DNA from 2 places in the Enterobacter sp. genome. Region 1 is predicted to be linked to the other one. Evidence: predicted binding sites of a transcription regulator. Region 1 holds the regulator's gene; the other holds the start of a gene.

Region 1 (7,472 bases):
CGCTGACTCGCAACTGCGAAAAATTACGACGGATAATGCCCAGATCAACCTGGTTACTCAGGACGTGACGTCGCAGGATCTGGTCACACTGTATGGCACAACATTTAATTCCAGCGGTTTGAGAATGCGCGGGAACTTACGCAGCAAGAACGCCGAGCTGATTGAAAAGGTTAGAACCTCCTATGAAATTCAAAACAAACAAACTCAGCCTTAAAGTAATTATCGCCAGCGCGATGCTGGCGACCAGTCTCCCCGCGCTTGCTGTAACGGGCGATACCGACCAGCCGATTCATATCGAGTCCGACACCCAGTCTCTCGATATGCAGGGTAACGTCGTCACCTTCACGGGTAACGTCGTCATGACCCAGGGCACCATCAAAATTAACGCTGACAAAGTGGTCGTTACCCGTCCGGGTGGCGAGCAGGGCAAAGAGATCATTGATGGTTACGGCAACCCGGCAACCTTCTACCAGATGCAGGACAACGGCAAGCCGGTGAAAGGCCGCGCCTCACATATGCACTACGAGCTGGCGAAGGACCTGGTTATCCTGACCGGAAACGCGTATCTGGAACAGCTGGACAGCAACATTACCGGCGACCAAATCACCTATCTGGTGAAAGAGCAAAAAATGCAGGCCTCCAGCGAGAAAGGTAAACGCGTCACGACCGTACTGGTTCCGTCGCAGCTGCAGGACAAAGGCAAGGGCCAGGCCCCGGCACAGAAGAAGAGTAACTAATCCGTTATGGCAACATTAACTGCAAAAAACCTCGCGAAGGCCTATAAGGGCCGCCGTGTCGTAGAAGATGTCAGTTTGACCGTCAACTCTGGCGAAATCGTGGGGCTGCTTGGCCCTAACGGTGCGGGTAAAACGACAACCTTCTACATGGTCGTTGGCATTGTGCCGCGCGATGCCGGCAACATAATCATTGACGATGAAGACATCAGTCTTCTGCCGCTTCACGCGCGCGCGCGTCGCGGGATCGGCTATCTGCCGCAGGAAGCCTCCATTTTCCGTCGACTTAGCGTTTACGACAACCTGATGGCGGTCCTGCAAATTCGTAACGATCTGACCAGCGAACAGCGTCAGGATCGTGCCAACGAGCTGATGGAAGAGTTCCACATTGAGCATCTGCGCGACAGCCTCGGTCAGGCACTCTCCGGGGGCGAACGCCGTCGCGTTGAGATCGCGCGTGCGCTGGCCGCAAACCCTAAATTTATCCTTCTGGATGAACCGTTTGCGGGTGTTGACCCGATCTCGGTTATCGACATTAAACGTATCATTGAACACCTGCGCGACAGCGGGCTTGGCGTACTGATCACCGACCACAACGTCCGTGAAACGCTGGCCGTATGTGAACGCGCGTATATTGTGAGCCAGGGCAATCTGATCGCCCACGGTACGCCGCAGCAGATCCTCGAAGACGATCATGTTAAGCGCGTCTATCTTGGGGAAGACTTCAGACTCTGATAGGGTAGAGGTAACGTAACGCCGAACCGGAGAAAAATGCTCTGAACATGAAGCAAGGTTTGCAATTAAGGCTCAGCCAACAACTGGCGATGACGCCGCAGCTACAGCAGGCAATTCGCCTGTTGCAACTGTCCACGTTAGAACTTCAGCAGGAGCTCCAGCAGGCGCTGGACAGCAACCCCCTGCTGGAACAAACCGATCTTCATGACGAGGTAGATACCCAGCAATCGCAGGATACAGAAGCGCTCGATACCGCCGACGCACTCGAACAAAAAGAGATGCCCGACGAGCTTCCGCTGGATGCCAGCTGGGATGAAATCTACACCGCCGGAACGCCTTCCGGTACGCGTGCTGACTACCAGGATGATGAGCTACCGGTCTATCAGGGAGAAACCACCCAGTCGCTGCAGGATTACCTGATGTGGCAGGTGGAACTCACTCCCTTCTCCGATACCGACCGCGCGATTGCCACCTCAATTGTCGATGCCGTTGACGACACCGGCTATTTGACCGTCACGCTTGACGATATTCTGGAAAGCATGGGCGACGAAGAGATAGAGCTTGAGGAAGTTGAAGCCGTTCTGAAGCGCATCCAGCGTTTCGATCCGGTAGGCGTAGCCGCAAAAGATCTGCGCGACTGCCTGCTGATCCAGCTTTCTCAGTTCAGCAAAGAGACGCCATGGCTCGACGAGGCGCGCGTGATCATCAGCGATCACCTGGATCTGCTGGCGAACCACGATTTCCGCACCCTGATGCGCGTCACGCGCCTGAAAGAAGATGTGCTGAAAGAAGCGGTGAATCTGATCCAGTCACTCGATCCACGCCCGGGACAATCAATCCAGACCAGCGAGCCTGAGTACGTTATTCCGGACGTGCTGGTCAGAAAACACAATGGCCGCTGGGTCGTTGAGCTGAATTCAGACAGCATCCCTCGCCTGCAAATCAACCAGCAGTATGCCTCCATGTGCACCAGCGTGCGTAACGACTCCGACAATCAATATATTCGTAGCAATCTTCAGGAAGCGCGATGGCTGATCAAAAGTCTTGAGAGCCGAAATGATACGCTGCTACGCGTCAGCCGCTGTATTGTCGAACAGCAGCAGGCTTTCTTTGAGCAGGGCGAAGAGTATATGAAACCGATGGTGCTGGCGGATATCGCCCAGGCCGTCGAGATGCATGAATCAACCATTTCCCGTGTCACCACGCAGAAGTATCTGCACAGTCCACGCGGTATTTTTGAGCTTAAGTATTTCTTCTCCAGCCATGTGAATACCGAGGGCGGCGGTGAAGCGTCGTCAACGGCCATTCGTGCCCTGGTGAAGAAGTTGATCGCCGCGGAGAACCCCGCGAAGCCGCTAAGCGACAGTAAGTTAACCACCATGCTGTCCGATCAGGGTATTATGGTGGCACGTCGTACTGTTGCGAAGTATCGAGAGTCTTTATCCATTCCGCCGTCCAACCAGCGTAAACAGCTGGTCTGACACAACCGATAAGGAAGACACTATGCAGCTCAACATCACTGGACAAAACGTCGAAATTACTGAGGCTTTACGCGAATTCGTGAACGCGAAGTTTGCAAAACTCGAGCAGTATTTCGAAAGGATCAATCAGGTCTATATTGTGTTGAAAGTGGAGAAAGTGACTCATATCTCGGATGCCACCCTGCATGTTAACGGGGGTGAACTGCATGCCAGTGCGGAAGGGCAAGACATGTACGCTGCTATCGACGGCTTGATTGATAAGCTTGCGCGACAGCTCAATAAACATAAAGATAAACTGAAACAACACTAATTGTCCGGGCAGTTAACGGGTGCAGGACGGCCTGTTGTGAAACACAACAGGCCATTTGTACAGTTAGCGCTTAGGTGAAATTATGATGAACAACGATTCCGCTCTTCAACTGAGCAATGTCCTTAACCAGGAATGTACCCGCAGTGCGGTTCACTGCCAGAGCAAAAAACGTGCGCTGGAGATCATCAGTGAACTGGCTGCTAAACAGCTGGGCCTGCCGCCGCAGGTGGTGTTCGAAGCGATTCTGACCCGTGAAAAAATGGGCAGTACCGGTATCGGCAACGGCATCGCGATCCCGCACGGCAAACTGGAAGAGGATACCCTGCGTGCCGTTGGTGTGTTTGTGCAGCTTGAAACACCCATCGCCTTCGATGCCATTGATAACCAGCCCGTCGATCTCCTTTTCGCGCTGCTGGTGCCTGCCGATCAGACGAAAACCCACCTGCATACGCTGTCGCTGGTCGCAAAACGTCTGGCCGATAAAACTATTTGCCGTCGACTGCGCTCGGCCCAAAGTGATGAAGAGCTCTACCAAATTATCACTGAAGCAGAAGGCAATCAGGATGATGCATAACCAGGAGATGGCCTTCACATCTGTTGTCCTGAGGAGAAACGGAACATGGTGCTGATGATTGTCAGTGGCCGTTCAGGGTCGGGGAAATCCGTTGCTCTGCGCGCGCTGGAAGACATGGGTTTTTACTGCGTTGATAACCTGCCGGTCGTGTTGTTGCCCGATCTGGCCCGCACGCTTGCGGAGAGACAAACCTCTGCAGCCGTCAGTATCGACGTCCGTAACATGCCTGAATCGCCAGAGATCTTCGAACAGGCCATGAGCAACCTGCCTGACACGTTCTCGCCTCAGCTGCTGTTCCTTGATGCAGACCGCAATACGCTAATCCGTCGCTACAGCGATACCCGTCGCTTGCACCCGCTTTCCAGTAAGAATCTCTCTCTGGAGAGTGCTATCGATGAAGAGAGCGACCTGCTGGAGCCACTGCGTTCTCGTGCAGACCTGATTGTCGACACCTCTGAGATGTCCGTTCACGAGCTGGCAGAAATGCTGCGCACCCGGTTATTGGGTAAACGCGAGCGTGAACTGACGATGGTGTTCGAATCCTTTGGCTTCAAGCACGGTATCCCGATTGATGCGGATTATGTTTTCGACGTGCGCTTCCTGCCGAACCCGCACTGGGATCCGAAGCTGCGTCCCATGACAGGCCTGGACAAACCCGTCGCGGCCTTCCTCGACAGGCACACAGAAGTACACAATTTTATCTACCAGACGCGAAGCTACCTTGAGCTATGGTTACCTATGCTGGAGACAAACAATCGTAGCTACCTGACGGTAGCGATTGGCTGTACCGGTGGTAAACATCGTTCGGTTTATATCGCCGAACAGCTGGCCGACTATTTCCGCTCGCGCGGTAAGAACGTTCAGTCCCGTCATCGCACGCTGGAAAAACGTAAAACATGACCGTAAAACAGACCGTTGAGATCACCAATAAGCTGGGCATGCATGCACGCCCGGCGATGAAGCTGTTTGAGCTGATGCAGGGTTTCGATGCAGAGGTTCTGCTGCGAAATGACGAAGGCACCGAAGCGGAAGCGAACAGCGTGATCGCGCTGCTGATGCTGGATTCCGCCAAAGGGCGCCAGATTGAAGTCGAAGCAACCGGACCTCAGGAAGAGGAAGCGTTGGCAGCTGTGATTGCGCTGTTTAATGCAGGGTTTGACGAAGATTAAGGTCAGCTATTAAGGCGGGTAGCGCTGCGCTTACCCGCCCTACATTAATTTATTGCTCTCCATAAACCCTTCCCCTCCCAACTGACGCATCTGGCGCATGATCCACGCCTGACGGCTACGCACGTACCCTGACGGGGCACTGGCTTTAAAACGGATGGGATTAGGCAGAACAGCCGCGAGCAGCGCCGCCTCCGACATGCTCAGCTTGCTGGCGGGTTTATTAAAATAGCGTTGAGATGCAGCTTCAACACCAAATACCCCGTCACCAAACTCGGCAACGTTGAGATACACGGTCAGAATGCGTTTTTTGCTCCAGACCGTTTCCATCCCCAGGGTCAACCCCGCTTCCAGCCCCTTTCGCACCCAGCTGCGGCCGTCCCACAGAAACAGATTTTTGGCCGTCTGCTGCGACAAGGTTGACGCACCGCGCACGCGGTTTTCATGGCGTTCATTATGGGCTAGCGCCTTCTCAATGGCCGCAACGTCGAATCCCCAGTGCTCCGGGAATTTCTGATCCTCCGCCGCGATGACCGCCAGCCCCATGAGCGGTGAGATCTCGTCCATGCTCACCCAGTCAGAATGGGCAACATAGCCGAAATCACCGCTGAGCCACGCGCCGAGCTGACGCTCAACCATCACGGCAGAGAACGGGACCGGCATAATGCTGAACAGGGCGAGTCCACCGCCCCAAAACACCGCCAGCACCAGAACGATGCGCAACAGGATACGTTTTACCCAAGCGCCAGCACCGGATTGACGACTCATTCAGCCAGCACCAGCACTCGGGCGACCAGCTTTTCGATCCCCATAGCCGCTTCTGCAATATTCTGCGCCAGCATATACGCAGGCGTGGTGACTATTTTGTTATCTTCATCAACCACAATGTCATCCACCGGGCAAGGAACGTGCTCTCCCCCCATTTCCTCGACGATTTCCGCGGTATCAATATCCGTCCCGATAGTCAGTCGCAGCGGGAAATCAAAAATCCTGGGCAGCATTGCCGGCGCGATGCAGATAAAGCCCAGCGGTTTTCCTGCCGCATGCATGGCCTGCGAAAGCGCTTTAAGATGAGGATCGATCTGACACTCCCCCCCCTGCGCAGCAAAGGTACTGAGATTTTTGGCCGCGCCAAACCCACCCGGCACAATGAGCGCATCAAGCTCTGCGGCGTCTGCCTGAATAAGAGGATGGATATCACCTCGCGCAATACGTGCGGCTTCAATCAGCACGTTACGGGTTTCCGCCATTGGTTCACCGGTCAGATGGTTAATCACATCCGACTGATTTTTGTCTGGCGCAAAACAAATAACCTCCGCTCCCTGCTTAGCCAGGGCCAGCAGCGTGATTACGGCTTCATGTATCTCAGAACCATCGTAAACACCGCATCCGCTCAGCACGACACCAATCTTTTTCATCATGACAATCCTTTTCTGCAACTTGCTGAAGCACATTAATAATTTTGATTAAAACGCTATGCTTCACACATTTCACTGATTCATGTAACAAATCATTTAAGATTTGCTATCTTATCTGCGTGCGGCCTAAATTTTTCAGGCAGCGCCCTTTCGAAAATAACTTTAAAAAAACAGGCGCAGCCACGATTTCCCTGGTGTTGGCGCAGTATTCGCGCACCCCGGTTAAGCCGGGGTCATTTTTTTCTGGCGTCGACCCAGGCTTTAAGCACCGCAACATCGTTTTGCCACTCTTGTTTCATCTCTTCAACCCAATCACCCACGTTATCTTCCCATGCAGGTAAATCAGGCGACTGAATCTGTTGGCCCAGCTGCTGAAGATGGCGCAAACCGACCGAGCCGGCGGCACCTTTAATTTTATGTCCTTCTTCTACGATGCCTTTCTGGTCCCGGGCCGTCAGGTTTGATTCCAGAACGCTCAGATAGCCCGGCATCATTTTTTCGAAGACCGCCAGACCATCGGTAATAAGTTTCGGGCCTACCAGATCGATATACTGCTCCAGCATCGCGGTATCGAGTATCGTTTGGGCTTTTGCGCTATCAACAGACGTCATGGTGCTCTCCTCTTCATCACGGGTATCCCAGAACTTCTTAATCATGGCGGTCAGAGCAGGCACCGCCAGCGGCTTGCTGAGTACATCGTCCATACCGGCATCGAGATACTCTTTTTTATCTTTCAGCACGTTCGCCGTCAGCGCCACCAGCGGCGGCAGTTCGTCGGCCGCGTACTGACGCGTCAGCTCACGCGAGATATCCAGCCCGGTCATATCCGGCAGCTGGATATCAAGCAGCACAAGGTCGTATTCGCCCGGTTCAAACATCTCCAGTGCGGCCTTACCGGTCATCGCGACATCCACGCTGTTGCCCAGTTTTTCCAGCACCGAGCGAGCCACAATCACGTTCAGCTCAATATCCTCCACCAGCAGAACGTGCAGGGCTGGCAGCGGCATATCGTCATTTTCGAAGGTATCTTCTACCTCTTCCGCCACCGCCGGCG
Region 2 (7,472 bases), on a different contig from region 1:
CATTAATTCCTGAACCATTATAACTCATAGCCGCTGATATTTGGCGGCTATTTCCACCCCGCATGAGGCCAGATATGTTTCGCAAGGAAGCTATTGAATATCAGATTAAACGGTGGGAAGGGAAAGCTGTTCTTCTGCCGGGCATCCCTTTTGCTCTTATCATATTGCTCAGCATTTTTTTTATTGCTTCCATTTCTATTTTTATTACCAAAGGTTCCTACACCCGTCGCGTCATCGTTCACGGTGAAATAACCACTTTCCCTGGCTCAGTGAATATCTCTGCATCAATGCAGGGTACAGTCGTGCAGAGTTTTGTTAATGAAGGCGATCGCGTAAAAAAAGGTGATGCTCTCTTTCTCATTCATTCGGGTGTATCGACGCAATCAGGCCTGGTTGATGAGAATAAAAAAAAGGAGATCGCGCTACAGATAAAGAGTATCAGCGTAATGATGGCAAATTTGAACTCTTCGAAAAACCGTACGCTCAACGCGCTGACGACTCAAAAAGATCATTATCAGTCCAGTTTTAATACCTCATCTGGGCTACTGGTGCAGGCTGAGCGGGAACTGCATCAGATTGAGAAGAACGTTAACGATTACCGTGGTTATCAGGAAAAAGGTCTGGTCACCAAAGACCAGATGAGTAGCCAAAACGCACTACTCTACCAACAGCAGAGCAATGTTTCTGACCTGGTCGCCAGAAAATCACAGGACCAGGTTCAGATCGATGCGCTCAATCAGCAAATCCAGTCCCAGAGCGCTGATTATGACCAACAGATTTACCAGCTTGAGCAACAAATATACGAACTGCAAAAAGAAAAGTTAAATACAGAAGCGGAAGGTAATTATGTCATCGTGGCAACAGCCGATGGCTTAATCGACTCCATCAATACGGCGCAAGGTAAGATGATCGGCGCAGGCGATGTACTGGCGCGAGTTCAGCAGAATATCCATTCACCATGCTATCTCGAAACCTGGGTTCCGGATGAAGTTCTTCCTTATCTGGCGATTGGCCAGCGCGTTAATGTTAGTTACGACGCCTTTCCTTATGAAAAATTTGGTCAGTTCAGGGCATCAATATCAGCAATATCCAGGCTTCCGGCATCGAAGCCAGAACTCCTGTCAAAGCAGACCATCGCACATGAATTCTATGACGATAAAAAGTCCTGGTACAAAATCATGATCAAACCTGACCTACAGTCTGTGCAAGTTCATGGAAAACAACTCTCACTGAGCCAGGGAGCCAAAGCGCAGATTTCTCTTTTCCTTGAAAAGAGACATATCTATGAGTGGTTATTATCGCCATTTTACGAAATGAAAATGAGCGTAACGGACGCGGGTAATGAATAATCTTTATACACTTGAGACGCTGCTGCGCAAGTTGGATCTGAAAATATTTAAACGCATCCCAGTTGTTTTTCAAACCGAAGCGTCCGAATGTGGCCTGGCCTGTCTTTCAATGATATGCAGTTTTTATGGCAAGCAGGTGGATCTACTGCAACTCCGGCAACAATTCAATTTGTCATCACGTGGGGTCAACCTCAATGCGATAAAAGCAATTGCCAGTGAACTGGAGATGTCGTCACGCGCATTGTCCGTGGACCTTCAGGAATTACATGACGTGCGTAAGCCCTGCATATTGCATTGGGATTTTAACCATTTTGTCGTACTGATTAAGGTCGATAAGAACAGCGCGGTGATCCACGACCCTGCGTTTGGACGACGGGTGATTAGCATGCCCGAATTGTCCCAACATTTTACTGGTGTTGTGCTTGAGGTATGGCCGGGAACCACTTTCTCAGTTCAAAAGAAGCAAAACAGGTTAAAAGCGACCACGTTATTAAAGAATATCAATGGACTGATAACTTCACTGACGAAGGTATTTTTCTTATCGCTGGTGATTGAGTTGATCAGCCTGCTAATGCCTGTGGGGACACAATTAGTCACGGATAATGTGATTGCATCCGGAGATTACGGTTTACTTAATATCATCTGTCTTGGGTTGTTTATTCTGATTCTGTTACGTTTGACGGTCAGTGTCATACGCTCCTGGACCACGCTGGTACTGGGAACACTCATCGACGTCCAGTGGAGTTTTAGCCTCTTTTCTCACCTTATTAAGCTACCGACCACCTATTTTGAAAGACGCAAACTGGGGGACATTCAGTCTCGCTTCCACTCGCTTGATGTTATACGGGCCACTTTTACCACAGGTTTGACTGGTAGCATTATTGATACGCTAATGCTCATGGGTTTGCTGGTAATGATGTTTTTATACAACCTGCAGCTCAGCATGATAGTGGTCTCTTTTACCGCAATATACACCTTCATTCGGTTTGCTACCTATCGATACTATCGCCAGCTATCCGAAGAAGAGTTAATCAAGGAAGCACGCCTTAATTCTTATTTTATGGAAACCCTGTACGGTATCGCGACGATTAAGATTCAGGGGATGACTGACCTGAGAATCAATAACTGGTTTAATCTTTTTTCAGATAAGGTCAATACAGGCATTCGTTTGACGCGAATGGATCTTTTCTTTGGTGGCGTCGTCTCTTTTATCGCCGCCTGCGACCAAATTGTTATCCTGTGGGTTAGCGGCAGGCTGATGATGGATAGTCATTTAACCATCGGTATGTTTATCGCATTTAACACCTTCAGGAGTCAGTTCTATGACCGAATAAATGCCCTGATCAACTTTATCATTCAGCTGAAGATCATCAACTTACACAATGAACGCGTTGCCGATATTGCGCTGCAGGAAGCATCTTCTTCAACGGCCACCAGCCCGCTGCGTTTACCACACGGAGCCTTAACGCTCGAAACTCAGGATCTGACTTACCGTTATGATAACCATGCGGACCCTATCTTCAGCAAACTGAATCTGACCATTCATGCCGGAGAGAGTATTGCTATTACGGGCGTATCGGGTTCAGGTAAAAGCACCTTGATGAAAGTGTTGTGCGGTTTATTCGAACCGTCGAACGGCTGCGTCCGAATTAATGGCATTGATATTAAGCAACTTGGTTTCGAGCATTATGCTGAACGCATTGCCTGTATCATGCAGGAAGATAAGCTGTTTTCAGGCTCAATCAAAGAGAATATCGCCGGTTTTCGGCCTGACATTGACGAGCAGTGGATGGTGCAATGCGCTATCGCAAGCCATATTCATAATGACATTTTAAAGCTACCAATGGGTTACGAGACACTGATTGGTGAACTTGGGGAAGGGTTGTCCGGCGGTCAAAAACAGCGGATTTATATTGCCCGGGCATTATACCGTAAACCGGGTATTTTATTCATGGACGAGGCGACCAGCCACCTTGATAAAACCAGTGAAAGTCAGGTCAATCAGTCTATACAGGCGATGAACATTACGAGGATTATTATCGCGCATCGCGAAACCACGATTTCATCGGCAGATCGGGTGTTCGTGATAAATGGAGCAGAGTTACCCTAATCCGTGAATTTCGCAGGAAAAAGATAGCGTTGGGACATAACTCCCCCGGGTAATGAAGAATTCTGGCGATCATCGAATAAAAAAGCCGCTGAGGGATCAGCGGCTTTTTACCGGCCGGGTGGTACATGCGCTTACCCGACCTATAGATTGACCGTATTACTCTTCTTTCGCACCGCGCATTGCACGTTTACGATCGTTCTCGGTCAGGTGACGTTTACGGATACGGATAGACAGCGGAGTCACTTCTACCAGTTCGTCGTCATCGATGAATTCCAGAGCCTGCTCCAGGGTCATCTTGATCGGTGGAACCAGAACCGTTGCTTCGTCAGTACCGGACGCACGCATGTTGGTCAGTTTCTTACCGGTCAGGCAGTTTACGGTCAGGTCGTTAGAACGGCTGTGAATACCGATGATCTGGCCTTCGTAAACTTCAGCACCGTGACCCAGGAACAGCTTACCGCGATCCTGCAGACCGAACAGCGCAAACGCAACCGCTTTACCCTGACCGTTGGAGATCAGCACGCCGTTGTTACGCTGGCCAACTTCGCCCGGACGCACGTCGTCGTAGTGGCTGAAGGTGGAGTACAGCAGACCGGTACCGGAGGTCATGGTCATGAACTCAGAACGGAAGCCGATCAGGCCACGGCTTGGGATCACGTAGTCGAGACGTACGCGGCCTTTGCCATCTGGATTCATGTTTTTCAGGTCGCCTTTACGCTCACCCAGCGCCTGCATCACAGAACCCTGGTGCTGCTCTTCAACGTCCAGCGTCACGTTTTCGAACGGCTCTTGTTTACGGCCGTCGATTTCGCGGAAGATAACTTTCGGACGGGAAACCGCCATTTCGAAACCTTCACGACGCATGTTTTCGATCAGAACAGACAGGTGCAGCTCACCACGACCAGAAACGCGGAATGCATCAGCGTCTTCGGTTTCTTCAACACGCAGCGCAACGTTGTGCACCAGCTCTTTGTTCAGGCGGTCAAGGATCTGACGAGAGGTAACGAACTTACCTTCTTTTCCACAGAACGGAGAGGTGTTGACGTTGAAGAACATGGTAACGGTTGGTTCATCAACAGACAGGGCTGGCAGCGCTTCCACGTTCTGCGGGTCGCAGATGGTGTCAGAGATGTTCAGCTCGCCCAGACCGGTGATAGCGATGATGTCGCCCGCTTCAGCCAGATCGCTGTCGATACGCTCCAGACCCAGGTGAGTCAGCACTTTGCCAACTTTACCGTTACGGGTTTTGCCTTCGCTATCGATGATAGTAACCTGCTGGTTTGGCTTCACTTTACCGCGTTTGATACGACCGATACCGATGACGCCAACGTAGTTGTTGTAGTCCAGCTGGGAGATCTGCATCTGCAGTGGACCATCCAGATCAACATCCGGTGCCGGTACGTGATCGACAATCGCCTGATACAGCGGGGTCATGTCTTCCGCCATATCTTCGTGATCCAGACCCGCGATACCATTCAGCGCCGAAGCGTAAATGATAGGGAAGTCCAGCTGTTCGTCGGTCGCGTCGAGGTTAACGAACAGGTCGAATACCTGATCAACAACCCAGTCAGGACGTGCGCCAGGACGGTCAACCTTGTTGATAACAACAATTGGTTTCAGGCCATGGGCAAATGCTTTTTTGGTCACGAAGCGCGTTTGCGGCATCGGGCCGTCAAATGCGTCAACCACCAGCAGCACGGAATCCACCATGGACATCACGCGCTCAACTTCACCACCGAAGTCGGCGTGCCCTGGGGTATCAACGATGTTGATACGGTAGTCATTCCATTTAATCGCGGTGTTTTTCGCGAGGATGGTAATCCCACGCTCTTTCTCCAAATCGTTGGAGTCCATCACACGCTCTTGAGTTTCGGCACGCGCATCAAACGTACCGGATTGCTGCAGCAGCTTATCAACCAGGGTAGTTTTACCATGGTCAACGTGCGCGATGATGGCGATGTTACGCAAATTTTCGATCACAACTTTGCCTCAGGCATTAGAAATAGCGCGTTATTGTACACGGATTAATCGCACTACAAAACAGGATCACAAACATCCTCCGCAAACAAGTATTGCAGAGATGCTTTGTGATCGCTTTCACGGAGCGAAAAAGGGCACTTTAACGTAAATTGCACCAATATGGTGCTCAATGTTCACATTGAAGCACTATACTGGTGCAACCAATCCATCGTGGTGCAGCCCTTTTGCACTATGGTGCGCATGATAACGCCTTTTTGGGGTGATTTAAAAGTTGGCACAGATTTCGCTTTATAAAAAATACATGGCAACAGCCAGTACAAACAGAAACTGAAGACCTCGTTACCACGACGACAATGACCAATCTGGAGAGTTAAGTATGTCCGCTGAACACGTTTTGACGATGCTGAACGAACATGAAGTGAAGTTTGTTGATCTCCGCTTCACCGACACCAAAGGTAAAGAACAGCACGTCACAATCCCTGCTCATCAGGTGAACGCCGAATTCTTTGAAGAAGGCAAAATGTTTGACGGCTCCTCCATTGGTGGCTGGAAAGGCATTAACGAATCCGACATGGTTCTGATGCCAGATGCGACCACTGCGGTCATTGATCCGTTCTTCGAAGAACCAACCCTGATCATCCGTTGCGACATCCTCGAGCCAGGCACGCTGCAGGGCTACGACCGCGACCCGCGTTCTATCGCTAAACGCGCTGAAGAGTACCTGCGTTCTACCGGCATCGCAGACACCGTTCTGTTCGGGCCAGAGCCAGAGTTCTTCCTGTTCGATGACATCCGTTTCGGTGCTTCTATTTCTGGCTCCCACGTTGCTATCGACGACATCGAAGGTGCATGGAACTCCTCCACCAAATATGAAGGTGGTAACAAAGGTCACCGTCCTGGCGTTAAAGGTGGTTACTTCCCGGTTCCTCCGGTCGATTCTGCACAGGACATTCGTTCCACCATGTGTCTGGTGATGGAAGAGATGGGCCTGGTTGTTGAAGCTCATCACCACGAAGTGGCGACTGCTGGTCAGAACGAAGTGGCAACCCGCTTCAACACCATGACCAAAAAAGCGGACGAAATTCAGATCTACAAATACGTTGTGCACAACGTTGCGCACCGTTTCGGTAAAACCGCGACCTTCATGCCAAAACCAATGTTTGGCGATAACGGTTCCGGTATGCACTGCCACATGTCTCTGTCCAAAAACGGTACCAACCTGTTCTCTGGCGACAAATATGCTGGCCTGTCCGAGCAGGCGCTGTACTACATCGGCGGCGTAATCAAACACGCTAAAGCGATCAACGCCCTGGCGAACCCAACCACCAACTCCTACAAGCGTCTGGTCCCGGGCTACGAAGCGCCAGTGATGCTGGCCTACTCTGCACGTAACCGTTCTGCTTCTATCCGTATCCCGGTAGTAGCGTCTCCTAAAGCGCGTCGTATCGAAGTACGCTTCCCGGATCCAGCGGCTAACCCATACCTGTGCTTCGCAGCACTGCTGATGGCCGGTCTGGACGGTATCAAGAACAAGATCCACCCGGGCGAAGCGATGGACAAAAACCTGTACGACCTGCCGCCAGAAGAAGCGAAAGAGATCCCACAGGTTGCTGGCTCTCTGGAAGAAGCCCTGCAGGCGCTGGACGCAGACCGTGAGTTCCTGACTGCAGGTGGCGTATTCACTGACGACGCTATCGATGCTTACATCGCACTGCGCACTGAAGAGAACGACCGCGTGCGCATGACTCCGCATCCGGTTGAGTTCGAACTGTACTACAGCGTTTAATTAAGTTGTTTTACCCGGCGTGACAAGCGCCGGGAGTAGTTGCCGTGGAAACTTTTAGCCCATCTCCGGATGGGCTTTTTTCTCCACCAACAATCTGATCTCACGCGCTTTTTACGCCGAAAACGCTATACTGCACTAAATTAGTGCAAACGACTCCAGGAGACTGCTGAATGGCAACTGGCACGCTGCCCGATGCTGGGCAGATCCTCAATTCTTTGATTAACAGCATCTTGCTGGTCGATGACGA

The links. Region 1 encodes sigma-54, which starts transcription at its own class of promoters, with help from an activator protein. Its sites were predicted from a motif close to GTTGGCACANNTTTCGCTNT; they were not measured.
Region 2: the regulator sigma-54 is predicted to act here: its motif matches at 5,710-5,729, upstream of glnA (glutamate--ammonia ligase).

What each region holds. Positions count from the first base shown of each region.
Region 1 is NZ_CDRQYH010000008.1:73,936-81,407, reverse strand. Features, by position in the region: gene lptC (LPS export ABC transporter periplasmic protein LptC) at 1-214, shown strand, start outside; gene lptA (lipopolysaccharide ABC transporter substrate-binding protein LptA) at 183-737, shown strand; gene lptB (LPS export ABC transporter ATP-binding protein) at 744-1,469, shown strand; gene rpoN (RNA polymerase factor sigma-54) at 1,517-2,950, shown strand; gene hpf (ribosome hibernation promoting factor) at 2,973-3,260, shown strand; gene ptsN (PTS IIA-like nitrogen regulatory protein PtsN) at 3,343-3,834, shown strand; gene rapZ (RNase adapter RapZ) at 3,880-4,734, shown strand; gene npr (PTS phosphocarrier protein NPr) at 4,731-5,003, shown strand; gene mtgA (monofunctional biosynthetic peptidoglycan transglycosylase) at 5,043-5,768, opposite strand; gene elbB (isoprenoid biosynthesis glyoxalase ElbB) at 5,765-6,418, opposite strand; gene arcB (aerobic respiration two-component sensor histidine kinase ArcB) at 6,652-7,472, opposite strand, start outside.
Region 2 is NZ_CDRQYH010000107.1:250-7,721, forward strand. Features, by position in the region: partial or broken gene ACWYRJ_RS19810 (hypothetical protein) at 1-13, shown strand, start outside; gene ACWYRJ_RS19815 (HlyD family secretion protein) at 75-1,349, shown strand; gene ACWYRJ_RS19820 (peptidase domain-containing ABC transporter) at 1,342-3,459, shown strand; gene typA (ribosome-dependent GTPase TypA) at 3,616-5,439, opposite strand; gene glnA (glutamate--ammonia ligase) at 5,816-7,225, shown strand; gene glnL (nitrogen regulation protein NR(II)) at 7,396-7,472, shown strand, end outside.